Regions from separate parts of the Humibacter antri genome, predicted to be linked through region 3. Evidence: predicted binding sites of a transcription regulator. Region 3 holds the regulator's gene; each other region holds the start of a gene.

Evidence for each region. The regulator HspR, encoded in region 3, represses chaperone genes until heat shock. The targets are predictions, from matches to a motif close to AAGTTGAGTCNNNNNGACTCAACTT.
Region 1: the regulator HspR is predicted to act here: its motif matches at 3,750-3,774, upstream of ACYVDK_RS15050 (ATP-dependent Clp protease ATP-binding subunit).
Region 2: the regulator HspR is predicted to act here: its motif matches at 2,201-2,225, upstream of ACYVDK_RS05465 (ATP-dependent Clp protease ATP-binding subunit).

Annotation. Positions count from the first base shown of each region.
Region 1 is NZ_BAAHAW010000039.1:53,015-63,031, forward strand. It holds gene ACYVDK_RS15045 (lysylphosphatidylglycerol synthase transmembrane domain-containing protein) at 1-1,109, shown strand, start outside; gene ACYVDK_RS15050 (ATP-dependent Clp protease ATP-binding subunit) at 1,148-3,706, opposite strand; gene ACYVDK_RS15055 (DUF7144 family membrane protein) at 4,022-4,426, shown strand; gene ACYVDK_RS15060 (MerR family transcriptional regulator) at 4,559-5,065, shown strand; gene ACYVDK_RS15065 (thioredoxin family protein) at 5,049-5,375, shown strand; gene ACYVDK_RS15070 (ABC transporter ATP-binding protein) at 5,404-6,525, opposite strand; gene ACYVDK_RS15075 (ABC transporter permease) at 6,522-7,394, opposite strand; gene ACYVDK_RS15080 (ABC transporter permease) at 7,391-8,323, opposite strand; gene ACYVDK_RS15085 (ABC transporter substrate-binding protein) at 8,356-9,552, opposite strand; gene ACYVDK_RS15090 (VOC family protein) at 9,784-10,017, shown strand, end outside.
Region 2 is NZ_BAAHAW010000012.1:3,088-13,104, reverse strand. It holds gene ACYVDK_RS05465 (ATP-dependent Clp protease ATP-binding subunit) at 1-2,111, opposite strand, end outside; gene ACYVDK_RS05460 (sigma-70 family RNA polymerase sigma factor family protein) at 2,336-2,770, shown strand; gene ACYVDK_RS05455 (sugar ABC transporter permease) at 2,988-4,268, opposite strand; gene ACYVDK_RS05450 (sugar ABC transporter ATP-binding protein) at 4,269-5,087, opposite strand; gene ACYVDK_RS05445 (sugar ABC transporter substrate-binding protein) at 5,178-6,371, opposite strand; gene ACYVDK_RS05440 (response regulator) at 6,655-7,359, opposite strand; gene ACYVDK_RS05435 (ATP-binding cassette domain-containing protein) at 7,352-9,709, opposite strand; gene ACYVDK_RS05430 (ATP-binding protein) at 9,961-10,017, shown strand, end outside.
Region 3 is NZ_BAAHAW010000002.1:303,983-313,999, reverse strand. It holds gene ACYVDK_RS02175 (polysaccharide lyase 8 family protein) at 1-2,333, shown strand, start outside; gene ACYVDK_RS02170 (SGNH/GDSL hydrolase family protein) at 2,501-3,160, opposite strand; gene ACYVDK_RS02165 (SGNH/GDSL hydrolase family protein) at 3,495-4,184, opposite strand; gene ACYVDK_RS02160 (heat shock protein transcriptional repressor HspR) at 4,326-4,748, opposite strand; gene ACYVDK_RS02155 (molecular chaperone DnaJ) at 4,919-5,917, opposite strand; gene ACYVDK_RS02150 (nucleotide exchange factor GrpE) at 6,055-6,741, opposite strand; gene dnaK (Hsp70 family protein) at 6,743-8,629, opposite strand; gene ACYVDK_RS02140 (MerR family transcriptional regulator) at 8,873-9,682, opposite strand; gene ACYVDK_RS02135 (hypothetical protein) at 9,781-10,017, shown strand, end outside.

The DNA.
Region 1 (10,017 bases), on a different contig from region 3:
GGGCGGCCGACCGGGAGCGACGGGCGCGTGCGTTCCGGCTCATCCGCACCGGTGCTGCACTGTCGATCGTCGCCCTGCTCGTGCGATTCGTCGTCGTGCCGCAGTGGCACGACGCGGTTCGGGCGCTGTCGCTCGTGTCGGGGGTTTCCAGCCCGCTGCTCCTGGCAGGAGTCGCGCTCGAGCTCCTGTCGTTGTCCGCCCTCGCCGGGCTGACCTGGACCGCCCTCGATCCCGTCACGCGTCCCGGATTCCTCACGGTGCTGCGCGTCGACCTCGCCGGGGTCGGTGTCACGAACGCGATCCCGGGCGGAGGCGCGACATCGCTGGCCGTGCGCTACCGCGTGCTGACGCGCAGGAATACGCCGGGCAGCGTCGTGGTGGCCGGAATCACCGCCGAGGTGGTCATCTCCAATCTGACGCTGGGCATGCTCTTCGCGCTCGGCCTGGCCACGTCGGTGGCCGCGCTGCCTGCCGCGCCGTACTACCGGCTCGCGGGCGCTTTCGTCGGAGGCGTCTTCGGCACGGCCGCGACGCTGCTCGGCCTGGCCGCTCTGCGACCCTCCCGCACGGTGCGCTTGGTGCGCAGGCTGACCTGCCGCCTGCCCGGTCGTGCGTCCGTTCGCCTCACACGGTCCGTCGCACACACGGTTCGCGCCGTGCGAGCACTGGCCGCCAGCCCGTGGCGGTTCGCAGCCGTCATGGCCTTCGCGGCGGCCAACTGGCTGCTGGATGTCGCGGCACTGCTCGTCATGTTCGCCGCGTTCGGAGCGCATCCGCCGCTCGCGCCGCTGCTGCTCGTGTACGCGCTCGCAAACATCGTCGCTCTGCTGCCGGTGACCCCTGGGGGAGTCGGCATCGTGGAGGGCGTCATGGTTCCGGCGTTCGTCGCGCTCGCCATGCCCCACGGCGTCGCGGTGCTGGGGGTCACCGCGTGGCGTCTCGTGGAGTACTGGATGCCCATGCCGCTCGCGGCAGCCTCCGCGGCGGCCCTCGCGGTGCGGCGGCCCATTGCACGGCGCGGCGCGCGGGTGCAGCACCGCGTGATCGTGCATGCGCGATGGGACCGTGGGTTCTCCCCACGGTCCCATCGCTGGTCCCATCGCTCCTGACAGATGCCGCCGGCCCGATCTCGAGCCGGCGGGAGCGCTCAAGCTGCCACGGGCATCCGTCGCTCCGCCGTCACGTGCAGCTCGTCGCCCGACGCGTCCACATGCACCGACCCGCCGTCGTCGACGGATCCGTTCACCAGCAGGTCGGCGACCCGGTCGTCCACCTCGCGCTGGATGACGCGCCGCAGCGGACGCGCGCCGAACTCCGGCTCGTAGCCGTGGTCGGCGATCCACTGAACCGCGGCATCCGTCACGGTCAATGAGATCTCGCGCGCACCCAGTCGCGCCTCGGTCGCGGTAAGAAGCAGACGCACGATGTCGCGAAGCTGTGCGCGGTCGAGCTTGCGGAAGAGCACGATCTCGTCGATGCGGTTGATGAACTCCGGCCGCATGTTCTCGCGCAGCTTGCCCATCACCCGGTCCCGCAGCGCCTTCTCGTCGCCGAAGCCATCGGCGTCCTGTGCCACGAAGCCCAGTGCCCCGCTCTTGGATGCCAGGAACTCGCTGCCCACGTTCGAGGTCATGATGACCACGGTGTTCCGAAAGTCGACGGTTCGACCGTGGCCGTCGGTGAGGCGCCCGTCGTCCAGCACCTGCAGCAGGAGGTTGAAGATGTCGGGATGCGCCTTCTCGATCTCATCGAACAGCAGCACCGAGTACGGGTTGCGGCGCACGCGTTCGGTGAGCTGTCCAGCCTCGTCGTAGCCGACGTAGCCAGGAGGGGCGCCGATCAGCCGCGCGGCCGTGTGCCGCTCGCCGAACTCGCTCATGTCGAACCGGATCATCGAGCGCTCGGACCCGAACAGCGATGCCGCCAGGGCTTTCGCCAGCTCGGTCTTCCCCACGCCGGTCGGGCCGAGGAAGAGGAAGCTGCCGACCGGCCGGTGCTCGTCGCCCATGCCGGCGCGGCTTCGGCGCACCGACTTCGCGACGGCCGCCACCGCGTCATCCTGTCCGATCACGCGCTCGTGCAGCTCGCTCTCCAGCTTCGCCAGCCGCTCGCGGTCGGCCTCGCCGATCCGTGCGACCGGGATGCCGGTCGCACGCGCGACCACTGCGGCGATCTGCGCCTCGTCGATGACGGCGTCGGTTCCGACGCGTGCACCCGCAGCGGATGCCTTCGCCAGTCGGGCCTCGACGGCCGCGATCTCGTCGCGCAGCCTCGACGCCTCCTCGTAGTGCTCGGCGGAGACCGCGGCGTTCTTCTCCGCCTCGAGGTCGGCCAGGCGCTGCATCAGCTCGGAGGCGTCCACCTGCTTGCCGAGCCGCAGCCGCAGCCGTGCTCCGGCCTGGTCGATCAGGTCGATGGCCTTGTCGGGCAGGTAGCGGTCGGAGACGTAGCGGGCGCTGAGTTCGACGGCGGCGCGGATCGCGTCGTCGGTGTATTCGACACCGTGGTGCTCCTCGTACGCGCCCCGCAGCCCGGCGAGGATCGCGATCGAGTCCTCGATCGAGGGCTCAGCCACCGTCACCGGCTGGAAACGGCGTTCGAGCGCCGGATCCTTCTCGATCTGCCGATACTCCTTGAGAGTGGTCGCACCGACCAGATGCAGGTCGCCCTTGGCCAGCCGCGGCTTCAGGATGTTGCCGGCATCCATTCCGCCGTCTCCGCCGGCGCCCGCCCCCATCACGGTGTGCACCTCGTCGATGAAGACGATCAGCTCGCTCTTGCGCTGCGCGATCTCCTCCATCAGCTTCGTCAACCGTTCCTCGAAGTCGCCGCGGTAGCGGGTTCCGGCCAGCATGCCGGGCAGGTCGAGCGAGATCACTCGTTTGTCGCGCAGCTGCTCCGGAACGACGCCGTCGACTATCGCCTGGGCGAGTCCTTCGACGATCGCGGTCTTGCCCACGCCCGCCTCGCCGACGAGCACGGGGTTGTTCTTGGTGCGCCGGGAGAGGATCTCCACGGTCTGCTCGATCTCGTCCACCCGTCCGATCACCGGGTCGAGCCTGCCCTCGCGGGCCTGGAGCGTGAGGTCGGTGCCGAACCGGTCGAGCATGGGCGTCTCGGATGCCTGCCCCTCGGCATCCGTGTCGCCGCTCGCGCCGACGCCCACCGTCGCGGCCTCGCGCATGGCGCCGGCGAGCGCCTCGGGCGTCACTCCGGCGGACTGCAGCACCTGGCCCGCTGGCGAGTCCTGGGCGATCACGAGCGCATAGAACAGGTGCTCGGGATCGATGTAGGTGGACCCGGACGCGCGCGCCACCTGGTAAGCGTGGAACAGCGTGCGCTGCGCCGAGGGAGTCAGGGCCGGTGCGTCCTTGGTCGCCTCGCCGGTCTGCGGCAGGCGCTGATCTGCGGCGCGCACGATGCGTACGGGGTCGACGCCGATGCGGCGCATCGCGTCGGCCGCGGGGTCCTCATCGGCCATCACGCGAAGGATGTGCAGCGCGTCCAGCTCTTTGTGGCCGTGCTCGAGCGCGAACCGCCCAGCACGCTGCAGCACCTCCTGGGTGCGCCGACTGAGAAAGCGGCCGATGTCGATCGATCGGGCCTCGCGAGCGCGTTCGCCCGCGAGGTAGCGTGCGAGGAAGTCGTCGAACGAGCTGCCCTCGCCGTTCGCCTCGGTGCCGCCGGGGATGAAGTTCTCAGGCACTGAATCTCCTGTAGTTTCCGGGTTTCTTCGGTTGAACCGCTCGAACTTGAGTCGGGTCTTATCAAGTTCAACACCCTCCGGTCACTGGTATTCCCGGTGCCAGCGAGTCGCACCTGCCCCATACCGTGGCTTGAGCTTGTCTCCCGTGGGTTGAGCGCCCCGTCCCCGTTCCCGTGGGTTGAGCTTGTCGTTCCCGTGGGTTGAGCTTGTCGTTCCCGTGGGTTGAGCGCGCCGTTCCCGTGGGTTGAGCTTGTCGAAACCCGGGAATGCCCCCACGCTCGCTACGTTGAACGCATTCCCACGACAGGAGTACGAATGAGCGCAGCAGCCCGCCGTCCGGCCGGAGTGACCCTGATCGCCGTTCTCGCGTGGATCGAGGGTGCGCTGAACATCGTCGCGGGCGTGCTTCTCCTGGTGTTCCAGCACGAGCCCACCGTGCGCAGCGCGTGGTCGAGTAGCGCCTCGCTGATCACGTCCGCGATCCTGTCGATCCTGTTCGGAGTCGTGGTCGTACTCATCGCCGGGGGCCTGCTGCGCGGCTCGAGCAGTGCCCGCGTCGTGGTCACCATCATGCAGTTGCTGGCCATCGCGACGGATGCCTTCACCGCCTGGGCGTTCCCCGGCCAGTTCGCGTGGGCCGCGATCAGCGCTCTGGTCTCGCTGATCATCATCATCCTGCTCTGGACGGGACGTGCCTCCGACTTCTTCCGCTCGCACTGACGGGGCGTCGGTGGCTTTCTGGATGCCGGCATGCAGCAGATCCGAGCGTGACATCCGCTCACCGCTTGACCTTGACCCGTGGGGCAACGTTTAGCGTGAACGAGAGGCGGATGGTTCGACGGGAGGGCTGGCATGAGGATCGGTGAGGTCGCACGCCGCGCCGGAGTCAGCGTGAAGACCGTGCGTCATTACGAATCGCTCGGTCTCGTCGGTTCGTCGCGCCTGCCGAACGGGTACCGGGACTACGCCGAAGACGTGCCGCGCCTGGTGGCCGAGGCGCATGAGCTGGGCCGCGTCGGGTTGCGCCTGACACAGACCCGACCGTTCCTCGACTGCCTGGCCGACGGCAACGCCAACGGCGACGACTGCCTGGCCACACGTCCCGCCTACAGTGCGGCCATCGAAGACCTGACGAGACGGATCGACGAGCTCGAACGCAGGCGGTCAGCACTGCAAGCGCTGCTTTCCACGGCCGAATCGAGGACTGGCGGATCGAGCGCTCCCGGATCGAGCACTCCCGGATCGAGTGCCGCTCCATCGAAGACCGTGCGGTCGAGGGCTGCCGAGACAGGGCGCGCCGGCCGCGAGAGCCACGAGAGCCACGAGGAAACGAAGGAGAACCATGATCATCGCAGATGAGCAGACGTTCGCGTCGACGCTCGAGCATGCCGAGACACCTGTGCTCGTCTACTTCTGGGCCACCTGGTGCGGGCCGTGCCGGGTACTCGGGCCGACGCTCGAGCGTATCGAGTCCGACCACTCCGACGCGTTCACGATCGTCAAGGTGAACGCCGACGACAGTCCTCGCCTCGCCGCGGAGTACGGCGTGATGGCTGTGCCGAGCCTCAAGCTCGTCGTGGACGGCGCCGTCGTGCGAACCATCGTGGGCTCCAAGCCCCGCGCTGCGCTGGAGGCGGAGCTCGCTCCCGTGTTGGCTGCAGCTGTCTGACTTTGCTCCACCTCGGCCCGACGCCCGTTCACCGCGGTCGAACGACGGCGGGCCGCCCCTTGAAGCGCACCAGCACCGCCGCATCCGGCACGGGACGATCCCGTGCGTCGTGTTGCACCGCCAGCACTGTGCCGTCCACCAGGCGCACGGTCGTTCGCCGCACGGATCCGAGGAAGCTCGAGGAGACGACCACACCGGCCGCTCCGTCCGCATCGCCGCTTGTCGCGTCGAGCAGCGCTACATCCTCGGGGCGCACCGAAGCCTCGACCTCCCCGTCCGCCGGATCGCCCAGAATGGGGATTCGCTGACCGAAGACGATCACCTCGGCGCCCCGCGCGCGACCGGGGAGCTTGTTGCTGAGTCCGACGAAGTCGGCAACGAACGGTGTGCCGGGCTGGAGGTACAGCTGCTCGGGCGTGCCGATCTGCTCGATCGCGCCCGCGTTCATCACGGCCACGCGGTCGGCGATCGCGAGCGCTTCCTCCTGGTCGTGCGTGACGAACACGGTCGTGATTCCGAGGTCGCGCTGAAGGCGCCTGATCTGCTCGCGCAACTGCACCCGCACTTTCGCGTCCAGAGCCGAGAGCGGCTCGTCGAGGAGTAGCACGCGCGGCCGGATGACGAGCGCGCGGGCGAGTGCCACCCGTTGCTGCTGCCCACCGGAGAGCTCGTGTGCATAGCGATCGCCGTGCCCGCTCAGCCCCACCAGACCCAGGGCCTCGGTTGCGCGTGCAGTGCGCGTGCGAGCGTCGACCTTGCGCATCCGAAGCCCGAACTCCACGTTCGCTCGGGCCGTGAGATGAGGGAACAGCGAGTACGACTGGAACACGACTCCGATATCGCGTTTGCTGGCAGGTACCCCGACGACGTCGGTGCCGTCGATGCGGATGCTGCCGGCATCCATCTGCTCCAACCCGGAGAGGGCGCGCAGCATGGTGGTCTTTCCGCAACCCGATGGCCCGAGCAGGGCGACGAACTCGCCGGGGTGTATGTCGAGGCTCACCCCCTGCAGCGCCCGGTGCGACCCGTACGCCTTCACGATGCCTTCGAGTTCGACCGACGTCCCCCTGACGGTCAGCGGTGCAGTGGTCTCTCTCGGGCCGAGCGCGGCGCGGTCGTCGGTGGATGTCGCGGGCGTGGTGACGGTCATCGTGCTGCCCTCCTGATGCGGCTGATCGATCCGGCCCTGCCGATCACCAGCAGCAGTGCGAACGCGAACACCAGCGCGAACACGGCGAAGATCGCCGCGACGTAGGGGTCGGTCTGCTGCAGCAGATACAGCGCGGTCTGGAACGTGTTCTGGTTGAGGAACGAGGCGATGGTGAACTCCCCGAGCACGACGGCGATGGTGAGGAAGCAGGCGGAGAGGAGCCCCCGCCGCAGATTGGGCAGAATCACTCGGCCCAGCACCGAGAACCAGCCGGCACCGAGTGAGCGAGCGGCCTCGCCGAGCACCACCACGTCGAGCGCGGTGATGTTCGCGTGAATCGGCCGGTACGCGTACGGGAGCACGATCACCCCTATGGCGAACGCGAGAGTCCACGGCACGCTGCCGAAGACTCCGGCCATCGCCTGGTACACAGGTACGAATCCGACGACGAGCACCACCGTCGGCACGGTGATGGGCAGAAGACAGACGAACTCGATCGCACGTCGAAGATGCGGGTAGCGCAGTTCCGCCAGCACGATCGTCGGCACCAGCAGGAACAGGATGATCGCCACCGTGATCGCGCAGATCACCAGCGAATTGCCGATGCCCTCGAAGAGCTGGTCGTATGTCAGCTCTTGGCGCGGATCGAAGATCGCCGCATAGTGAATGAGCGTGAATGCACCCGGGTCTCCCGAGACACGGAACGTGAAGAGCAGCAACGCGGCGATCGGCAGCACGAACACGACTCCCGTCGCAACGAGGATGGCCGTGCTCGTGACCCTGTTCGGAGTCGCGCCGACGCTGGGTGCCCGCAACGTCCGCTTCGCCGGCACCGGGACCCGCTTCGCAGGCAGCGTGCCCGCGGTCATCGGTGCATCCTTCGCTCCCACCGCAGCGAGCGGCGTTGGAGCGCCGAGTACGCGCTCATCACGACGGTCATGACCGCGACCATGCCGAGCGCCAGCACGCCGGCGGAATCGGAGACGCCCACGATGGTCTCACTGGTCAGCTGCCGCTTGATCGACAGGGGGACGATTCCGCCCTGGTCGATGAGCGCTGCCGCGGTGGCGAACGACGAGAACGCGTTGGCGAACAACAAGATCGTGCTTCCCCAGAACGCGGGGGCGAGGATGGGGATGGCTATCCGCCGCCAGTACGCGACGCGGGACGCGCCGAGCGTCGCGGCCGCCTCGCCCCATTGTGTCTTCAAGCCCTCCGCTGCCGGCATGAACGTGATCACCATGAGCGGGATCGAGAAGTACAGGTACGGGAAGACGAGTCCGCCCACCTGGTAGAGCAACGGCCCGCGCGCCGACAGGGAGTTGAGGTCGAAGCCGAAGGTCTGCTTCAGCAGCAACGTGAGTACGCCCTGGATGCCGATCAAGGCGATGAAGGCGAACGCGAGCATGATGCCGCCGAACTGGGCCAGCACGCTGGAGGCGGAGTCCACTACCGTGCGCAGGGCGCCGTCCGGCCTGGTGCCCAGGAGCGCGAAGCAGATGACCGCGCCGACGAGGGCGCCGATGATCGCCACGACGGCCGAGACCCAGAACGAGTTCACGAAGTCCTTGATGACCGACGGATCGGTGAACGCAGCGAGATTGGCGAAGGTGAATGCCCCGTCCTTCGTGAAGAATCCGCTCGCCACGGCATACAGGGTGGGCACAGCCAGGAACAGCACGACGTAGATCGCGAACGGTGTGAAGCCGAGCCACCCGGCCCGAGGGCGTCCGAGCCTGGTGGTCCTGACGCCCTCGGCTTTGGCGCCCGTCGCGATCTCGGTGGATGCGGCAGTCATCGCAATCCGTTTCCGATGAACACGGGTAGGGGTCAGCCGACGGTCGTCGACCACTTCGAGGCGAGCAGAGTGCCCGCCGCGGTGGTCTGGTCGGCGGTGAGCTGCACGAGGTTCTTCGGCGGCTCGCCCACGGTCTTCAACACGTTCTCGTCGACCGTCTTGTTCGCGATCATCGCCTTGAGCGTCGCCGGGTAGGCGCCCGAGCCCAGGAAGAGGTTCTGCACCTCGGGGCTGTAGACATACTCCTCCCAGAGCCGGGCGGCTGCCGGGTCCGGTGCATCGGCGTTGATCGCCTGGTTGTAGTAGCTGCCGAGCGCGGTGCCGGGAAGAATCGTGGTCTTCCAATTCGGGTTTCCCGCGGAACCCCCGGCCGCGCCCCATGCGAGATTGTTGTAGCTCCATTGGATGACCACCGGCGTCTCACCCGAGTTCACCGTCGCCTGCGTCGGCAGCACGGAGAGAAAGTTGCCCGCCTGCTTCAGCTTGCCGAAGAAGTCGATTCCCGGCTCGATGTCGTCGGCCTTTCCGCCTGACTGCAGATCGGCCCAATAGACGGCGCTCGCAGCCTCGTTGGCCTGAGTCGGGTCGCCCTTGATCGCAACCTTTCCCTTGTAGTCGGCACCGAGCAGGTCGTCGAGCTTCTTCGGCGCCGACTTGATGACCTTCGAGTCGTATCCGACCGACATCAGACCGGTGTAGTCGTAGTACCACTTGCCGCCGGCATCCTTGTAGTGTGCGGGCAGGTCAGCCCAGTTCTTCACCTTGTACTCGGCCATCATGTCGAGGTTCTGCTCGAGAACGGCCGTACCGAGGTCGAAGACGTCCGGCGCGGTGCTCTGGCCCTTCTGAGACGTGGCTGCGCTGATCTCGTCGGCGCTGGAACCGTTCGGGTTCGTGGAGTCGACCGTGATCTTGGGGTACTTCTTCTCGAAACCGGCGATGATCTTGCCGTAGTTCGCCCACGAGGGTGGAAGGGCGATGACGTTCAGGTGACCCTCCGCGTTCGCGGCCGCGACGAGGCCGTCCATGCCGCCGAAGTCGGCGGCCGACACAGCCTTCTGGGCCTGAGTCTTGGTGAGCATCTTGGAATCGGCGGCGCTCGCCGCTCCCGTCCCGCTACCGGCGCATGCCGTGAGCGAGAGGGCGACGGCCGTGGCCATGGCCACGGCGCCGGCGAGGCGCCGGGCACGTCGCGAGCCCACGAAACGGGCGATCGCGCGTTGTTCCATCGAGGAGTCCTTCCAGGTCGTTTCTCGGGTGGGTCGTGATCGGTGAGGACCGCAACCGCATCCACTTTGCAGGTGCCGGAAGGCGCGAACGGCCGATTCCATCTGCCGGTCATCAGATGTTCACCTCGGTGATTCGCCCGGCGGCAGCCTCCGACGCGCTCGACGCGTGACGCGCACGCCGGCCGAGCGTAAGGTGTGGGTCGACAGCGTCACCGATGAAGGAGAGCAGTCATGTCCGTCGTTCTCAATCCCTACCTGAGCTTCCGCGACAACGCTCGCGAGGCCATGGAGTTCTATCAGTCCGTCTTCGGCGGCGACCTCACCGTGAGCACGTTCCGCGACTTCCACATGGAGGAAGACGAGAGCGAGCTCGAGAAGGTCATGCACTCGCAGCTGAACGCGCCCGGCGGCCTCATGCTGATGGGTGCCGACACTCCGAATCGCATGGAGTACACGCCGGGCGGG
Region 2 (10,017 bases), on a different contig from region 3:
TCCACCCGCACCGTGCTGCCGTCACGGATGCGCCCCTCCAGCAGCGCAGTCGCGAGGCGGTCGTCGATCTCGTGCTGCATCAGGCGGCGCAACGGACGCGCCCCGTAGATCGGGTCGTAGCCGCGTTCGGAGAGCCAGGCACGGGCATCCGGTGTCACGCCGAGCTCGAGCCTGCGCTCGTGCAGGCGAGCCTGCAGCCGGTCGATGTACAACGAGACGATCTCGCCGAGCTCCTCTTCACTGAGCGCGGAGAACACGACGATGTCGTCGAGCCGGTTCACGAACTCGGGTTTGAACTCCTGGCGCACCAGTGCCTGCACCTCCTCCTCCTTCTCGTGCCACGACATCGTGGGATCGATCAGAACGGACGAGCCCAGGTTCGACGTCAGGATCAGAATCGTGTTGCGAAAGTCGACTGTGCGGCCTTGGCCGTCGGTGAGGCGTCCGTCGTCGAGCACCTGCAGCAGGAGGTCGAACACCTCCGGGTGCGCCTTCTCGACCTCGTCGAGCAGGATGACGCCGTACGGGCGGCGTCGCACCGCCTCGGTGAGCTGCCCGCCCTGCTCGTAACCGATGTAGCCGGGAGGCGCCCCCACCAGACGGGACACGGTGTGCTTCTCGCCGTACTCGCTCATGTCGATGCGCACCATGGCGTGCTCGTCGTCGAACAGGAACTCGGCGAGCGCCTTCGCCAGCTCGGTCTTGCCCACGCCGGTCGGACCGAGGAACAGGAACGAGCCGGTCGGACGGTTCGGGTCGCTGATGCCGGCCCGGGAGCGGCGCACGGCGTCGGCCACCGCGTGCACGGCGCGCTTCTGCCCGATGAGTCGCCGTCCGAGCTCGCTCTCGAGGTTCAGCAGCTTCTCGGTCTCGCCCTGCATGAGACGGCCGACCGGGATGCCCGTCCAGGCCGCGATCACCGCCGCGATGTCTTCTTCGGTGACCTGCTCGTTCACCATGCGCGGCTCATCCGGTGCGTTCTCAGCCTGCTCGGCCGCGTCGAGATCGCGCTGCAGCTGCTTGATGGTCTCGTACTCGAGCTTGGATGCCTTCGCATAGTCGGCCTCGCGCAGCGCCCGATCACGTTCGGTGACGGCCTCGTCGAGCTTCTTCTTCAGGTCGCCGACACGGTTCAGGCTCATGCGCTCGCGCTCCCAGCGCGCCTCGAGCACTGCCAGCTCCCGCTCGCGCTGCACCAGCTCGTCGCGGAGCTTGGCGAGACGCTCCTTCGACGCCTCGTCCTTCTCCTTCTTCAGCGCCAGCTCCTCGAGCTTCATGCGGTCGACCTGACGCTTCAGCTGGTCGATCTCCACCGGCGACGAGTCGATCTCCATCTTGAGCCGACTCATCGCCTCGTCGATCAGGTCGATCGCCTTGTCGGGCAGCTGCCGCGCCGTGATGTAGCGGTTCGAGAGAGCCGCGGCCGCGACGAGCGCGGCATCCGAGATGGTCACTCCGTGGTGGGCCTCGTAACGCCCCTTCAGCCCGCGCAGGATCGCGACCGTGTCTTCGACGCCGGGCTCGCCGACGTACACCTGCTGGAAGCGGCGCTCGAGCGCGGCATCCTTCTCGATGTACTCGCGGTACTCGTCGAGCGTCGTCGCACCGATCAGGCGCAGTTCGCCGCGGGCGAGCATGGGCTTGAGCATGTTGGATGCCGCCACCGACCCCTCGCCGCCGCCTGCGCCCATCAGCAGATGCAGCTCGTCGACGAACGTGATGACCTCGCCGTTCGACTCGTCGACCTCTTTCAGCACGCTCTTCAGCCGCTCCTCGAACTGGCCGCGGTACATCGCACCGGCCACGAGCGCGGAGATGTCGAGCGAGACGAGCCGCTTGTTCTTCAGCGATTCGGCGACATCGCCGGCGACGATGCGCTGGGCGAGGCCCTCGACGACGGCAGTCTTGCCGACGCCGGGCTCGCCGATCAGCACCGGATTGTTCTTGGTACGTCTGGTCAGCACCTGGCTGACCCGGCGGATCTCGGAGTCGCGACCGATCACCGGGTCGAGCTTGCCCGTCTTGGCCAGCTCGGTGAGGTCCACTCCGTACTGTTCGAGCGCGCTCTTCTGCTCCTCCTGGCTGGAGGGCGCGCCCTGCATGTTCGCCATCTACTTCTCCCCTTTACAGTGGCGCAGCATCCGTCACGACGGCATCGTGTCGTGTCAGCACGATTCTGCGCCGGCCGGATGCCCGCACAAACTTGAGTCTACATAACTCAAGTTTGACCTCTCGGCGGGTATTCCCGCGCCCGCGCAAGCGGCCGGGCCGACGCGATCTGAGGATCCGCTATGCCCACGCGAGGCGAGGGGCGCATGCTGGAAAGGTGAACGCGATGCGGCGGGAGGCCCTGCGCACCGCGACCGGCGGTGGCAGGTCGTGGACGGCCGCATGGCGCTCGATCGTCGAGTCACGCACGCATCGCGCTGTGCACGATCTGCACCTCGCTGCCGAGCGCGGCGACAGCGCACGCGTGGCATCACTGCTGGCGCCGAACGTCGCCGTCGTGGTCGATGCCGGCGACGACGAGCATCCGCATGCGCAGATCGTTCGCGGCACCGACGACGCCGTAATGGTGCTCTTGCACGGCTTGGCGCACCAGCCAGGGGTGATCGTCCTGGAACGCCCGGTGAACGACCAGCCGGGCCTCGTGCTGCAGCGGGACGGCGAGCCGATCGCGGTGATGACGATCGACTTCATGGCTCGTCTCGCCGTCGTGCTGTGGATCAGGCTGCGCCCGGCGAAGCTCCGGCACTGGATGCACGTGTAGCGGCCGGACGAGTCGGCCGGAACATCGATCGGCGGCCGTTGCACAGATCTGGCAAACGCCGAGGCGACGAATCGCCGCTCTCATGATCGCGGCCATCGCTACGGTCAAGGGGCTCGCCCTCTTCACCACGAATTCGGCCGACCACGCCGGACTGGACGACCTGGTATCGGTTGTCCAGTCCGGCGCGGCCAGACGATTGACCTAGAGCCCTGTTCGGTCACCCGGCCGAGCGGTTGCGGCGGCTCAGCGCGTCGACCGTGACGGCCGCGAGCAGCACGAGCGCCGTGACCATCAACTGTATGGCTGCGGAGAGATTGAGCAGCCCCATCCCGTTGTAGATCGTCGCGACGATCAGCCCGCCGAGCAGGGCGTGCACGATCTTGCCACGGCCGCCGAACAGACTGGTGCCCCCGATGACCGCAGCGGCCACGGCGAGCAGCACGTACTGGCCGCCGTCGACGTTGCTGGAGATCGATCCCAGGCGGGACGCGTAGAAGATGCCGGCGGCACCAGCGGTCAGGCTGGCCAGCGCGAACGCGACGACTCTGACCCACGAGATGTTGATGCCGGCCCTGCGCGCGGCCTCGGCGTTGCCGCCGATCGCGTAGACGTAGCGCCCGAAGCGGGTGTGGGAGAGCAGGAACGTCCAGCCGAAGACGATGGCCAGCACGATCGGGACCGCCCAGGGCACGCCCGTGCTCGCACTGCAGATGAGCACGAGAACGATGCCCGCAACGGCGATCAGCACGATCTTGATGATGCTGAGGCCGAGCGGCTGGGTGACCAGTCCGCCCGCGCGGCGACGACGGTCGCGCATCAGCGTGACGGCCGCGTAGGCGATCACGACGACAGCGAGCACGATCCACGACACGACCGCGTTCAGATACCCGTACGCGATGTTGTTGATGACCTGGTTCGCGACCGACATCGTTCCACCACTCGATGCGCCAGCCAGCAGGTTGATGAGGAAGATCAGCACGCCCTGCAGACCGAGCAGACCGGCGAGCGTGACGATGAACGAGGGGATGCGCAGTCGCGTGATGAGCAATCCCCAGACGATCCCGATGATGGCAGCGACTGCAAGGCCCAGCAGCACACCCACGTACCAGGGCGCGTGATAGGGCGAGCCGGTGATCCAGACCGCGAACACGGCGCCGATGGCCCCGGTGAACCCGAGGGCCAAGTCGATTTCGCCGAGCAGCAGCACGAACACCTCGGCCACGCCGAACAGCACGTAGACCGACGCCTGCACCATCAGGTTGATGATGTTGTTCGGCGACAGGAACACAGGGTTCGTGACCTGGAAGATGATGATGATGACGATCAGCCCGCCGATGACCGGCAGCACGCCGCTTTCGCCGGTTCGCACTCGCACCAGCCAAGCCCGGGCGTACCCGCTCAGGGTTCCCGACGCGAGTTCGGGCACCCCGGCCAGCACCCCGGCGGGAACCGTGGCCTCTTTCGGCGGCGGAACGGCCTGCTTCTGAGTCGACGACATTCAGTGCCCCTTGTCCGATTCGCCCGAGAGTTTCCCGGTGGTGATGAGCTCGACGGTCTTTCCCACAGTCAGCTCGGCGATGGGCGCCGATCGGGCGAGGGTGCCGAGATGCATGACCGCGATGCGATCGGCGACCTGGAACACGTCGTTGAGGTTGTGCGAGACCACCAGCACTGCGATGCCCCGCGAGCTGAGCCGCTCGATGGTCTGCAGCACCATCGCTGTCTGCGCCACGCCGAGAGCGGCGGTCGGCTCGTCCATGATGACGAGCTTCGCGTCCCACATCACGGCCCGTGCGACGGCGACGGCCTGTCGTTGACCGCCGGAGAGCGAGGAGACCGGCTGGCGGATCGACTTCACCGTCGTCACCGACAGATCACTCAGCGTCTGCTTGGCCCTGGTCTCCATCGAGGCCTCGTCGAGCAGGCGGCCGTAGTGCAGGTTCTCGCGCCCGAGGAACATGTTCTGCACGATGTCGAGGTTGTCGCAGAGGGCGAGGTCCTGGTAGACGGTCTCGATCCCGAGCGCCGAGGAGTCGTGGGGGCTCCCGATGTGCACGGGTGCGCCGTCCCACAGAATCTGCCCGCCGTCGTACGGATGGATTCCCGCGATCACCTTGATCAGTGTCGACTTGCCCGCGCCGTTGTCGCCCACGAGAGCCGTGACCTGGCCGGCCGGAACGTCGAGGTCGATGCCGTTCAGCGCAAGCACCGGACCGAAGTGCTTGGTGATTCCCTGCAGCCGCAGCAACGGCGTTCCCTCAGCCACGTTTCCGACCTGGTCCGCGGTCGGAAGCGAAGCTGTCTGTTTTTCGCTCACTTGTCTTCTCTCACTATCGCGACTTCGTCGCTCAAAAGCTCGAACGGGACGGCCGCGCGAGCTGACTCGCGCGGCCCCTGTTCCATCGCCCTACGGCTTGATCCCCGCCGCGGTGCACTCCGACGTGTACGCCGATGTGCACAGTTGCGAGGCCGGCACGAAGTTGTCGGCGATGACCGTCGAGTTCATGTTGGCCGTTGTCACCCATTCCGGCTTCAGCAGCACCGACGGCACCGAGGTCTTGCTCGTGGTGTCGGCGGTCGAACCGTTGACCAGACCACTCGGCGGGGTGTCGCCCGCCCGCAGGTACATCGCCAGCGCGGCGGCGGCCTGAGCCTCCAGGTAGATCGGCTTGTACGCCGTTCCGCATTGGTAGCCCGTCAGAATGTTCTGCAGACCGACGAGCGTGGCATCCTGCCCCGTGATCGGGAAGGACTTCGCCTTGATGCCGTGGTTCTTCAGGTACGTGATGATCGGCGCGGCGTTCTCGTCGTTGGGCACCAGGGCCGCGTTGGCGTTCGAGTGCGCGGTGTAGGCCTGGGTGAACTCGGTCGCCGCCGTCGGCGGGTCCCAGGTTCCGGCCGGCTCGGCGACCTTGGTCCATCCGCCCGAGGAGTACAGCGGGTTCAGCACCTTGTCATACCCCTGCGCGAACAGCGTCGCGTTGTTGTCGGTGGGGGCGCCCTTCATCTCGATGACGTTGGGCTTGGTCACACCCCAGTCCTTCGTGCAGGCGACCAGGCCGTTCCCGATCAATTCGCCGACCTTGACGTTGTCGAAGCTGACGTAATAGGCACGCGTGCCGCCCAACGTCAGCCGGTCGTAGTCGATGACCTTCGCCTGATGCTGGGTCGCGTACTGCTCGATCTTCGCGCCGACACCGGCATCCAACGGGTCGACGACGAGCACCTTGGCACCTGCCGTGATCGCCGTCTGAGCGTCGGTCAGCTGCGTCGCGTCGCTGCCCTGTGCGTTCTGCACGCTGAACTGGCTCGAAGTCAGCCCGGCCGTCTTGAACGCCTTCGTCAGGTAGGGGGCGTCGAACTCCGTGTAGCGCGCCGAGGTCACGGTGTCGGGAAGGATCACCGCGATGTTGCCCGATCCCTTCGACGCGAGCGGCTTGAGTTTCGCCATGCTGGAGAAGTCCCGCTGGAACGACGAGACCGTCAGCGCGGGAACATTGCCGGCGTTCGCCGACGCGCTTGATGTGGAGTTGCCGCTGGATGTGCCGGAGCATCCGGTCAGGAGGAGCGCCGTGCCGGCGATGATCGCCGCGACGCCCATTGAACTCTTGTATCGCAAGGAACTGACTCCTCTTCGTTGAGGCGGGCGCGGCACGATGAGCTGCGCGCATGGCGCAGGCGACGAGACGCGTGGTGTCCCCGCCAGCTGTGATCTGACAGATGCGACGCTAGGAGCCCGAGCATGAACGGGTAGTGAATAATCGGGCTTCGGCGTGAACAAACCGTAGAAATGCGCGCGCTGGAGCTTGGAGCGAAGACGCAGTGGGCCTCCGCCGCGACGCCAGCGCCGAGGCCGCTACGGTGCCTCGGTCTCCGCGACGCGTTCAGACCGCGGCGAACCGGTACCCGGCGCGCGGTTCGGTCACGATGAGCGGCGGCTGCCCGTCGACCTCGAGCTTCGATCGCAGTCGCCGCACGTACACCCGCAGGTACTCAGTCTCGGTCTCATACCCGGCGCCCCAGACCCGGCGCAGCAGCTGGGCATGCGGGATCAGCGCCCCGGGTCGCAGCGCGAGCTCGCGCAGCAGAGCGAACTCCGTCGGTGTCAGATGGATGGCCGCACCGTCGCGCTTCACCTGCTGTCTGTCGAGGTCGACCTCCAGGCCGTCGACCTCGATCACCGAAGGCTGATCGCCGCCAGTGGGCGCCGGCCGCGTTCGCCTCAACGTCGCGACGATGCGGGCCAGCAGCTCTTCGATGCCGAACGGCTTGGTCATGTAGTCGTCTGCCCCGGCGTTCAGCGCGGCTACCTTGTCGTGCTCGCCGCCGCGGGCTGACACCACGATGATGCCGATGCTGGAGCGCCCACGGATGCGCCGGCACAACTCGATGCCGTCTGCCGCCGGCAGCATCAGGTCGAGCAGCACGATGTCAGGCCGCTCCAGCTCGATCAGCCGCATCACGTCGCCGCCGTCGATGGAGACGAGCGCGTCGTAGCCTCGCACCGTCAGGTTGGCCCGGATCAGGTCGACGATGTTCGGGTCGTCCTCGACGAGCAGCACGGTGGTCAGGGCCGAACGGTCACGCATCCTCCACCTCCAGCGCCGGTGTACGGGATTCGACAGGCAGCCGGATCGCGTACCGGCTCCCCGGATGCATCGACTCACGGGTCAAAACGCCCTGGTGCACCGCCACGATGCCCCGCGTGATGGCGAGCCCCAGCCCCGCGCCGGCGCTCGCGTCACGCCAGGAGTGCAGCCGGGCATCCGTCTCGCGGTCCTCGCCGTCTCGCGACGGCCGGTCGGAGGCTCCAACCCCATCGTCGGTGACCGTGATGAGCACGTCGTCCGATCCGTCGCGGTGAACCTCCACCCTCACCGTCGTTCCGCGCGGATTGTGCCGAACGGCGTTGTCCATCAGGTTCATCATCACCTGCTCCAGGCGGTCGTGATCACCCCACACGACCGGCACATCGTCGTCGACCTGGATGTCTATGGCTGCGACCGCGGCCGGCGTCAGACACGAGCACGCGGCGTCGATCACCAGCCCCAGGTCGACCCAGTCGGGGCGCAGCCGCAGCATGCCGGACTCGATCATGGAGAAGTCGAGCAGGTCGTCGACGAGCCGGTGCATGCGTGCCGACTCGCTGCTGATGCGCGTCAGGAACTGGCGCTGCGAGGTGTCGTCCCAGACGACATCCGTCTGCATCAGGCTGGACGCATAGCCGTGGATCGCCGTGAGGGGCGTGCGCAGCTCGTGCGAGAGCCGGGCGAGGAACTGGCGCTGCAGGTCGTGCGACCGGCGCAGCGCGGCCATCTCGTGGCGTGCCAGCTCGGTGTCTTCGCGCTCCTGTGCGAGCAGGATCGAGTGGCCGGCATCTTCCAGCAGCACTCGATCCTCGGCGCCGGCGACGCGGTCGCGCCACTCGGCGACGAGCACAGAGGAGTCGGACAGGGGCACGACGAGACGAGACTCACCGACCGACGTCGGTCGCTGCCGCGCACCGGGAGCAGTGGCGCTGTCGTAGAGCGCGACCTCGTCGGCGTGCAACGCTTCGCGCAGGATGCGCAGGGTCGCCTCGATCCGGTCGGAGAGCGACTCTGCGCCGGCGAGCGTCTGCAGCACAGCGCGAATGCTCTCCAGCACGGTGTTGCGCGCCGTCAGCGTGGCCAGCAGCCGCTCCCGCTCGAGCGCGGCCGCCGCGTAGCCGGCGTACAGGTTGATCAGGTCGACCTGGTCGCCGCCGGGCGCGCCGGGCTCCCTATGGTAGACGCCGACGGATCCGCGCAACGCGCTTCCGCCGGAGAACGGGACGGCCCACCAGCTGGAGATGCCGGCATCCTCGAGCAGAGAACCGTACGGGGCGATGTCGCGGCTGGAAGCCACGTCGGCGTCCACGACGACGGCGCCGGCGGAGGCTGCGGCGACCAGCGGCACGTTCGCGGCGGAAAGCGGGATGCTGTGCCAGGCATCCTGCACCGCTGCAGGCAGCCCGACCGAGCACACGCACCTCAGCGCGTCACCCTCGATCACGTGCAGGCTGAGCCGCCAGGCGCCCAGCGCGGCGCCCAGCGTCGAGAGGATCAGTGCGAGCCCGGCGGACGCCCCCTCCGGGCTCAACCGGTCCGTGGACACCAGCCGGCCGGCGAGCCCGTGCAGGCGGGTCAGCTGCTGCCGGGGGGCGGAGGCTGCGTCGCGCCCCGCCATCAGTGCGAGCAGGTCGTCGGGATGCGAGCGCGCCGGGTCGAGCTGGGCGACCAGACGCCCGTGCCGCAGCACGGCCACGCGATCGGTGAGGCGGAAGAGCTGATCGACGTCGTGCGAGATGAGAACGATCGTGGTGCCCTGGGTGCGCAGGCGGTGGATGAGGTTCTCGACGTGCACGGAGTCGGCCTGGCCCAGCACGGCTGTCGGCTCGTCCAGGAGCAACAGCCGCGGAGGCGGCGTCACGGAACGCGCCAGCGCGAGCAGCTGCCGCTCCGCGGCCGTCAGCGACGCGGCCAGCCGACTCGTCTCAGCGATCGGGATGCCCAGCTCGTGCAGCACCGAGCGCGCCCGTTCGTGGAACTTCGATTCGGACATGAGCCAGGGGCGACGCTCCTTGCCGAGCATCAGGTTGGCGGCGACATCCAGATTGTCCGCGAGCTCCAGGTGCTGCCACACCACACCGATGCGCCCGTCGGCGATGGTCGACGACAACGGGCGCCGGCGCTTGCCGTCCAGCCACACCTGCCCGCGCGCCTCGCCGATGTCGCCGCAGAGACAGCGCAGCAGGGTGGACTTGCCCGCCCCGTTGTCACCGGCGATGCCGACGACCTCGCCGGCCGAGACATCCAGATCGACGTTCCGCAGGGCCGCGACGCGTCCATAGGTGACGGACAGCCCGCGCGCTCGGAGCACCGTCGTCTCCGACCGCGCCCGAGGACGCTGCGCCGACATATCGTCATTATCGATTCGGCACCTTGCGACGACGGGCTCACTCCCAGGCTCGCCAGGCGTTCGCATCGACGGCGCATTCACGTCTCATCGCGAACGCATTCACGACTCCCAGCGACGCCGGATGCGTGAGCTCGGCCGGCCCGGAGACTTGAGGCCAGTCCGCTGGTCGCCCTCGATCCACCGTGACCGGGCCCCGGCTGTGCGAGGTTTCAGCCGACGTCGCTCCGAGCGATGCCGGATAGGTTCGAAACGTGCTCATCTGGATCAACGGCGCCTTCGGTGCGGGCAAGACCCATACCGCGTTCGAG
Region 3 (10,017 bases):
CGGCGCTCGGCGCCTTGATTCAGCGGCGCGCCACCATGCTCGTCGGGTCGGGAAGTGCTGCCGGAGTGCCGGCGCTCGCGAACAGCCTGAAGCAGATCTCCGCGGACGCGGCCGCCTCCTGGCAGGCGATGGCACTGACCGCAGGATCGCCCGGCATCTGGCCCGATCTGCCGATGCGGGGTGTCAGCGCCGCCACCGCGACCGGCAACATGGGGGTCACGTTCGACCGGATCACGAGCCTCGCCGAGGCGTGGGCGACGCAGGGCACCGACCAGTACGGCGACGACAGGCTCGCTGCCGCCCTCGTCTCCGCGCTCACCTGGATGAGCGTCAACCAGTACGTCGCAGGCAAAGCCGCAGCGGGCAACTGGTGGTTCTGGGAGATCGGCGGGCCGCGTCAGGTCGGCGACTCGCTCGTGCTGCTCTACGACAAGGTGCCCGCGGAGGTGCGCACCAACCTGCTCGGCGCCGCGCGGTACTTCGCGCCGAACCCCAACTATCGGGGCCGCGGCACCAGCTTCGCCGAGACCGGAGCCAACCGCAGCGACAAGGCGCTGAACACGGCACTGCGGGGCATCCTCGACAATCGTCCCGACGAGGTCGCCATGGCGAGGGATGCCCTCAGCGACGTGGCGGGCGGCGGCAGGAACAGCCTCTTCACCTACGTCACCGCGGGCGACGGCTTCTACCGGGACGGCTCGTTCATCCAGCACAGCTACCTGCCCTACGTCGGAACGTACGGCACGGTCACGCTCTCCGGCGTCGCCGCCATCCTCGCCCTGCTCGGCGGCAGCACGTGGGCCGTCACCGACCCGAACCAGAGCGTTTTCCTCGACTCGATCCAGAAGTCGTTCCAGCCGTTCGTCGTGGGCGGTCGCATCATGGACACCGTGCGCGGCAGGGCGGTCTCGCGGCAGAACGAGCCCGATTACGTCGACGGCGCGACCCTCATCGCGAGCACGCTGCTGCTGGCATCCGGAGCACCGCAGCCGTACCAGTCGACCTTCCTCTCGCTCGCGAAGGGCTGGCTCGAGCAGTGCACCGACGTGAACCTCGTCGCCGTGCCGAAGCTCACGATCGCCCAGGCACTTCTGGTGTCGGGCGTCGCGACGGATGCCTCCGTGCAGGCCGCTCCCGCACCCGTAGTCACGCACGCGTTCGGCGACCAGGACAGGCTCGTGCACCACCGGCCGGCGTGGTCGTCGGTGGTGAACGTCTCGTCCAAACGCATCGGACGGTACGAGTGGGGCAACGACGAGAACAACCTCGGCTGGTACGAGGGCGACGGCATGCAGTTCGTCTACCTACCGGGTGTGGACCCGTCGCAGTACAGCGCCGACTTCTGGCCCACAGTCGACCCATACCGGCTGCCCGGCACCACCGTCAACGACGAGGTGCGGGCATCGGGCGCGGGCGGCGTCGGCACGGGCATCCCGCGGGCGTTCCAGGCGTTCGCGGGCGGACTGGCGCTCGAGTCGCGGTGGGGCATCCAGGGCATGGACCACCTGAACTTCGACAAGACCCTGTCGGGCAAGAAGTCATGGTTCTTCCTCGACGACGGCATCGTATGCCTCGGCGCAGGGATCGCCGGAACCGGGGGCCACAGCGTCTTCACCACGGTCGAGAACCGGTCGTTCGCCGCCGGGCAAACCCCGGACCTGCGCGTCGACCACGCGAACAAGCGGATGCGGCCGGGCCAGCCGGCCCTGCCCGTGAAACGCAGTCTGCACGTCGAGGGATACGCCGGCATCGTGCTGCTCGACGCCGAGGGTATCTCGGGGACGCCCCAGGTGCAGGTGGTGAGCCGGCAGGGCACGTGGAACGCGATCAACTCGGGATCCGACACCGGCGGCACGACAGACGTGAAGCAGCGCGACTACGTGACCCTCACGCATCCGCACGGCGTCGACCCCGCCTCCGGCGGATACGCCTATTACCTACTGCCCGGCGTCGCGCACAGCACGACGTTCTCCACCGAGGCGCAGAAGCCGGTGAAGGTACTGGCCAATAACTCGAGTGCGCAGGCGATCGTGCACGACGGCTCCGGGGTGACGCTCGCGAACTTCTACGGAGCGCCGACGTCACCGGTGGAGGGAATGCAGGTGAGCGGTCCGTGCTCGGTCGGCGTGCACCGCGACGGCGACACCATCACCGTCGCGCTGGCCGATCCGAGCCGCACCCAGTCGACCGCGACGCTCGTGCTGCCCGACGCCGGGAGCTTCACCGTGAGCCAGGCGGATGCCGGCGCATCCCTCGTCGGAACCGGCCCGCTGACTCTCCACTTCGCCCTCGACGGGCACGGCCACGCGCGGCAGATCATCCTGACGCGCTGAGGCACCCCGCCCGACCCGTCGGGCGACGAACCACCATCCAATCGACACCCGCAGCGTGGTGGCTCGTTGCTCCCGTGGTGGCTCGTCGCTCCCGTGCTCGCCCGTCGCTCCCGTGGTGGCTCGTCGCTCCCGTGCTCGTTCGTCACGTTCGGGTGCCGTCGACGCGCCTACACCAGGCCCTTCCTCGCCAACGCGGACTGCACGGCGGCGGCGATCATGAGCTGACCTGCCGCGGTGGGATGCACGTCGCCGCCCTGCATGAGATCGGGCCTGTCCTTCAAGGGGTTGCCGATGGCGAGGTACGTGCCGCCGACGGCGGTGACCGTTCGCTTCAGGTCGGTTCCCATCTGGTCGAGCTGCGGCGGCGGGTCGTTCTGGTTCCAGATCGCGCTGACCCCGACGATCTCGGTGTTCGGCAGGGCTGCGTGCAACTCGTCGACCGCCGACACCATGGCGGACCTGACCTCCGGCTCGGGCACGCCCAGGTCGTTGCTGCTCGCCGAGAGCACGACGGTCTGCGGATGCAACGAGATCGCCTCGCTCACCTGCTGGAGGAATATGGTGCCGTTGTCGCCGACGGTCACGAAGCCGTCGCCGTCGGCGGCGAGGTTCGTGAGCGCCCAGTCGTCGTCGCCTGCGATGATGACCGGCCAGGCCTGGTCGGGCTGCAGATTGTGGCCGTCCATGATCGAGTCTCCGATCGCGACCGCCGTCGAACGCCCCGAGGTCGCAGCGGCGGCCGGGGCGCCGATCGTGAGGTTTCCGGCGACGGCCAGTGCGACCGACGCCATGGCGAGTGCCGGCGTGATGAGCCCCTTGACGTTCATAACGATCAGGTTACGAATCACCCTGTTGGGCTCGGCCTGCACTGGCGATGAGGTTCCTATGAACGACTCTTGGCGACTCGCGCGCACTGTCGGCGCCGAGCGTCCGCGCACTGTCGCCCCGGAGCATCGGACACTGTCGACCCCGAGCATCCGGACACCGTCGACCCGGAGCGTCCGGACACCGTCGACCCGGAGCGTCCGGGCGCACTGTCGACCTGGAGTATCGGACGCGCGGTCGCCCCCGAGCCTCGGACGCACGGTCGCCGCCGAGCGGTCGGTGGCAGCGCCGCCTGCGAGCCGAGACGAGCCCGATTGCGCTCGGCCCGGCCGCGCGTCACACGAGGTGGTGCTTCTGCAGCGACCGCTCCACCGCCGCCGCGATGAGAAGCTGGCCGTCCGCGGTCGGATGCACGTCATCCGACTGCATGTAGCCCGGCTTTCCGAGCAGCGGCCTGCCGATGTCGAGGTACGTGCCTCCCACCGACCTGACCGCAGATTCCATGTCGTCGTTGATCTGGTCGAGCTGGGCCGGAGGCTTCGACTCGTTCCACACCGGGCTCACCGCGACGATCTTCGTATGCGGCAGGTCGTGGCGCAGCGTGCGCATCGCCGAGATCATCGACTTCTGCACGTCGGACTCCGACGCCCCGAGGTCGTTGCTGCTGCCGGAGATGATCACCATCGTCGGATCGAACTCGACGGCCTCGTCGACCTGGTCGGCGAAGATCGACCCGTTGTTCCCCTGGTTGACGAACCCGGCGCCGTCGGTGGCGAGGTTCGCGAGATGCCACCCGTTGTACCCGGCCACGACGTTCGGCCACGCCTCGTCGGGCGTGAGCCCGTTGCCGTCCATGATCGAATCGCCGACGGCGACGACCGTGGTCGTCGGTGACGACTTCGCCGTGATCGGATGCCGGTGCACATTCGCCGACAGGCTCGCGGCGACCACGAGCGCGGCGACGCCCAGCACAGCTGCGGCCGCGCTCACACCGAGCGCGGCGGCGGCAGTGGACATGCGAGTCATGCCGTCGACACTACGACTGGAACTTCTCCACGCGCTGCACGGCCTTTCGGCGACGATGCGGACCGACGGCAGCACCGCGCCTCATCCGTCGAGCGGCCGCCACACGACGCCTCACCGGTCGACCGGCCGCAGCACGGCCCCTCACCGGTCGAGCGGTCGCCACACGACCACCTGGTTGCTGCGGCGCACTCGGGTTCCGGCACGCAACGAGACGACCTCGCCCTCGGAACCGGCGGCGAACACCCGGCGGCCAGGACGGTTCAGCATCTCGTCGGCGAGCGCACCCTCCAGTTCGCGAACGCGCGCGCCGAGCCGGTTCACCTGGTTCTCGAGCTCGAGGATGCGCCGGATGCCTTCCAGGCTGACACCCTCCGACCCGAGCCTGGCGACCTCCCGCAGCTGCACCACGTCGCGCATCGAGTAGCGACGGGATCGGCCCGCCGTTCGCCGCGGGCTCACCAGCCCGAGCCGGTCGTACTGCCTCAGCGTCTGCGGATGCATGCCGGCCAGCTCAGCGGCCGCGGTGATCGCGAAGACCGGTGTCGTCTCATCCAGTTGCGCCATCCCCACTCACCTCGCTCCCCGTATTCGGAGTCTGCACACTCGCGGTCTGCTCATTCGGAGCCTGCCCATTCGAAGTCTGCCCTGCCCGCCGGTTTCGATCCTGCGACAAGCTCTGGAGGGGCCAAGTTCAACCGGCCGCGATGCACCTCATCGTGCCGCCGTCATCCCGGTCATCGTGCCGCGGCACGCGCCTTCGCGAGCAGCTCCTCGCGCGGATTCTCGTCGGGCAGCGTCTTCTCGAACGCTTCGAGGGCATCCTCACCCTGCTTGCTCAGGTGCGAAGGCACGACGACCTGCACAACGGCGAGCAGATCGCCGGAGTCCTTCTTCGTGGAGACGCCCCTGCCCTTCACGCGCAGCACCCTGCCGCTCGGCGTGCCGGGCGCGACCTTGAGCCGCACCGTGCCGCCGTCCAGCGTGGGAACCTGGATCGTGGCACCGAGCGTCGCCTCCGCGAAGGTCACCGGCAAGGTGACGCGCAGGTTCAGCCCCTCGCGCTCGAACACCGGATGCCTGCGCACCGTCACCGTGAGGTACAGGTCGCCGCGCTCCCCGCCATCCGGCGACCGGCGTCCCTTGCCGGGCACGCGGATGCGCTGCTTGTCGCTCACCCCGGCCGGCACGCGCACCTTGACGGTCTCACCGTCGACCGTGAGGTGCACGGTCTCGCCGGTGACCGCGGTCTGGAAGTCGATGGTGGTGGATGCCGAGACATCCTGCCCCTTGGTCGGGCCGCCGTAGCCGCGGTATCCGCCGGTCGACTGGCCGAAGCGTCCGTTGCCGAAGAGGCCGCCGAGCAGATCGTCGTATTGACCGCCGCCCTGTTGGAACGTGTAGGACTGCCCGCGGCCGCCCTGATTGAACATGCCACCGAAGACGTCCTCGAACCCGCCGGCGTTCGCGCCGCCGCCGGGCGCGGTGAATCGGGCACCGGAGCCCATGGCCCGGATCTGGTCGTACTCTTTGCGCTGCTCGTCGTCGGAGAGCACGGAGTACGCCTCGCTGATCTCCTTGAACTTGGCTTCAGCCTTGGTGTCGCCCGGGTTGGAATCCGGGTGATACTGCCGTGCGAGCTTGCGGTAGGTCTTCTTCAGCTCCGCCGGCGAAATGTCTTTGGAGACGCCGAGCACCTTGTAGAAGTCCTTGTCGAACCAGTCCTGACTGGCCACCCGGCACCTCCGTTCTGTGTGTTCAGTTCTTACGTGTTCTGTTGTGAGCGGCTGCGTGTCATCGGTTCAGGTCGCAGTTTTCGTCACCATCTGGGCTCGAAAGCGACGAAAACTGCGACCTGAACGGAATGCGGACGCTACTGCGGGACCGCCACGACCACCTTGGCCGCGCGCACGAGCGTGGAGCCGAGCGTGTAACCCACCTCGACGACGTCGAGCAGGGTCGGCTCGGTCGTCTCGGCCGACGGCTGCTGGAAGATCGCCTCGTGCACGTTGTGGTCGAACGCCTCGCCTACCGCGCCGAAGGGCTGAAGTCCGAGCTTCTCGGATGCCGCCCGCAGCTTGCCGGCGATGGTCGCGAACGCGCTGTCGGTCTCGAGGTCGCCGTGCTTCTCGGCCCTGTCGAGGTCGTCGAGCACCGGCAGGATCGCCCTCGCCGTATCGGCGACAGCGCGCTCCCGCTCCACCTCGCGGTTCGCCTCGGTGCGTTTGCGGTAGTTCGCGTATTCCGCGGTCACCCGCTGGAGGTCGGCGAGCCGCTCTGCGGCGAGGTCCTCGGCGCTGGACTGCCCGGAGAGGAAGGCGAGGTCGGCTTCGGAGAGGGATGTCTCGACATCCGGGCCCTCGTAGCCCTCGCCCTCGGCCTGCCCTGAACCTGCCGAAGGGTCGACCACCTGCTCGTGCTCGAGGCGCTCGGAGCCGGCGGCTTCGGGCCGACGAACCTCGCCCGTCTCGGGGTCGACCCTGCGCTTATCGCGCACGATCGGCTCCTCGTGCTCTTCGCCGGGCCCCCGGCCCTTCGAAGGGTCGTCGTTCTTCGCCATGCTACTTAGCCTGTCCTGAACCGGTCGAAGGCTCCTCGTCGTCCACGACCTCCGCGTCGACCACGTCCTCCTCAGGGTTCGGCGCCTCGCCGTTGCCCGGGTCGGCCGCGTTCGGGTCGCCCTGCTCACCGGCGGCCTGAGCCGACTGGTAGATCGCCTCGCCCAGCTTCTGCTGGCTGGCGGTGAGCTTGTCGTGCGCCGCCTTCACGGCCTCGTCGTCGTCGGCTGCGAGTGCGGACTTGAGGGCATCCACATCGCCCTGCACGTCGGTCTTCACGTCTGCAGGCAGCTTGTCGTCGTTGTCCTTGATGAGCTTCTCGATCGAGTAGACCATCTGCTCGGCGCTGTTGCGCACCTCGGCGGATTCGCGGCGCTTCTTGTCTTCGGCGGCGTGCTCCTCAGCCTCGCGCACCATGCGCTCGATGTCGTCCTTCGGCAGCGAAGAGCCGCCGGTGATCGTCATCGACTGCTCCTTGCCGGTGCCCTTGTCCTTCGCAGACACGTGCACGATGCCGTTCGCGTCGATGTCGAAGGTGACCTCGACCTGCGGGATGCCCCTGGGAGCCGGGGCGATTCCGGTGAGCTCGAACGTGCCCAGCGGCTTGTTGTCGCGGGTGAACTCGCGCTCACCCTGGAACACCTGGATCGCGACCGACGGCTGGTTGTCATCCGCCGTCGTGAACGTCTCACTGCGCTTGGTCGGGATGGCCGTGTTGCGCTCGATGAGCTTGGTCATGATGCCGCCCTTGGTCTCGATGCCGAGGCTCAGCGGGGTGACGTCGATGAGCAGAACGTCTTTGCGCTCGCCCTTCAGCACACCGGCCTGCAGCGCCGCGCCCACGGCCACGACCTCGTCGGGGTTCACGCCCTTGTTCGGGTCCTTGCCGCCGGTCTCCTGCTTCACGAGCTCGGAGACGGCAGGCATGCGGGTGGAACCGCCGACCAGCACCACATGGGCGATGTCGGCGACCTTGATGCCGGCCTCCTTGATGACGTCCTGGAACGGCTTCTTCGTGCGGTCGAGAAGGTCAGACGTCATCTGCTCGAACTGGGCACGCGTGAGCGTCTCGTCGAGGTTCGCCGGCCCGTTCTCGGTCAGCGACAGATAGGGCAGCTGGATGCTCGTCGACATCGAGCTGGAGAGCTCCTTCTTCGCCTGCTCGGCGGCTTCCTTGAGCCGCTGGAGCGCGATCTTGTCGCCCGAGACATCCACACCGGTGGTGTCCTTGAACTTCTTGATCAGCCACTGGACGACGCGCTGGTCCCAGTCGTCGCCGCCGAGGCGGTTGTCACCGGCGGTGGCGCGCACCTGGATCGTGGAGAAGTCGTCGTCCTTGCCCACTTCGAGCAGCGAGACGTCGAACGTGCCGCCACCGAGGTCGAAGACCAGGATGAGCTCGTCTTCCTTGCCCTTGTCGAGGCCGTAGGCGAGAGCGGCCGCTGTCGGCTCGTTGATGATGCGCAGCACGTTCAGGCCGGCGATCTCACCGGCCTCTTTGGTGGCCTGGCGCTCGGCGTCGTTGAAGTACGCGGGAACGGTGACGACGGCATCCGTCACCGTGTCTCCGAGGTACTGCTCGGCGTCGCGCTTCAGCTTCTGCAGGATGCGCGCGGAGATCTCCTGCGCCGTGTACTTCTTGCCGTCGATCTCCTGCGTCCAGGTCGTGCCCATGTGGCGCTTGACCGACGAGATCGTGCGGTCGACGTTGGTGACGGCCTGGCGCTTGGCGGTCTCGCCGACGAGCACCTCGCCGTCCTTGGTGAACGCCACCACCGACGGGGTGGTGCGGAATCCCTCCGCGTTGGCGATGACGACGGGCTCGCCGCCCTCGAGCACCGAGACGACGGAGTTCGTCGTTCCGAGGTCGATACCTACTGCACGTGACATGTGTTGTGTTTCCCTTCCTCGGGCGCACACGACGTGCACCCTTATGGCCTGAGCGCCTTCCGCGCCGCGGCCGAAGCCATGGATCGAGACTCGACTCCGCAGCGACGCGCCTGGAGAGTTGAGTCTCGCAGGCTCAACTTATGCCGACGCTGGATGCCTGTCAAGCCGGCCGCCAAAAAGTTGAGCGTATTCATATCAACTTTCGTCGCGCATCCATTATTCCGGCTCGACGAGCGTTGCTCGTCATCGCGGCCGGCTCCCGCCTATTGCGGGCTTACGCGGCGCGGTGGACAGCATCCGCGCGACGACGTCTTGATGCGCGAGCCTCCGGAGTGCCGTCACGACGGGCTCGTACAGAGCGGTGCCGAGCACCGCATACTCCACAGCCGCCGAAGGGAGGAACGCGGGCGCCTCCTCGCCCTGACCAGAGCTACTTGCTCCTGCACCGGCGCCAGTCGTGTCACCCGCACCGGTCGCGTCACCCGCACCTGCCCCTGCCCCTGCGCCCGCACCAGTCGTGGCACCCGCACCCGCCGTGCCACCGGGACCGGCCGTCGACGCGCCCGGCATCAAGGCGATGTCGACCTCGGCGAGTCGATGCAGCGACGCCCCGTACGCGTCGAGTCGCTCGTCGGTGATCGGGATGCCGGCATCCGCCACCGCGTGCAGCGCCAGCTCGAGTTGCGCGGTCGCGGCGAAGTCGCCGTCGTATGTCCAGCCGAGACGTTCGATCGCCGCCTTCGCCAGCTCATGCTCGCCACCTGAAGATCGATCGGGATACGGCGGCAGCGCTTGAATCGCCTCGCCGAGCGTGGTGAAGAGATCGTCGTGCGGCTGATCTATCAGGCTCAGGATCACCTTGATCCGGGCTATCGGCAGGCCGGCGACATCTGCGAGCGAGCGGATCAGGCGTAGCCGGCGCACGTGCCCCTCGCCGTATTCGGCCTGCGTGGCCCCTCGCGCCTCGCCCGGCGACAGGATGCCTTCGCGCAGGTAGTACTTGATGGTCGCGACGGGCACCCCGCTCATTCGGGCCAGGTCGGAAATTCGCATCGTCGGGTCGCCCTCCAGTTGCACTGCTTGACAACAGATAGTACAAGTATCCAATATGGATAGCGCCACTATCCAGCTCAAGTACCGAATGGGAGAGCATGTTGAACACCACAGTGCACGAACCGTTGTTCACGCCGTCGATCACCATCATTGTCGGCGCCGTGCTTCTCACCGTGATCGGGATCGCCTACGGCGGTGCGTTCATGCTGCGCGTCGTGGCCGGAAAGCAAGGGGCGAACGACCTGCAGAAGTCGTTCTTCCGGGCGGGGCACGCGCATGCCGGCGTGCTGGTGATCCTCGGCCTCGTGGTGCTGCTGGCGACGAGCGCGGCAGGC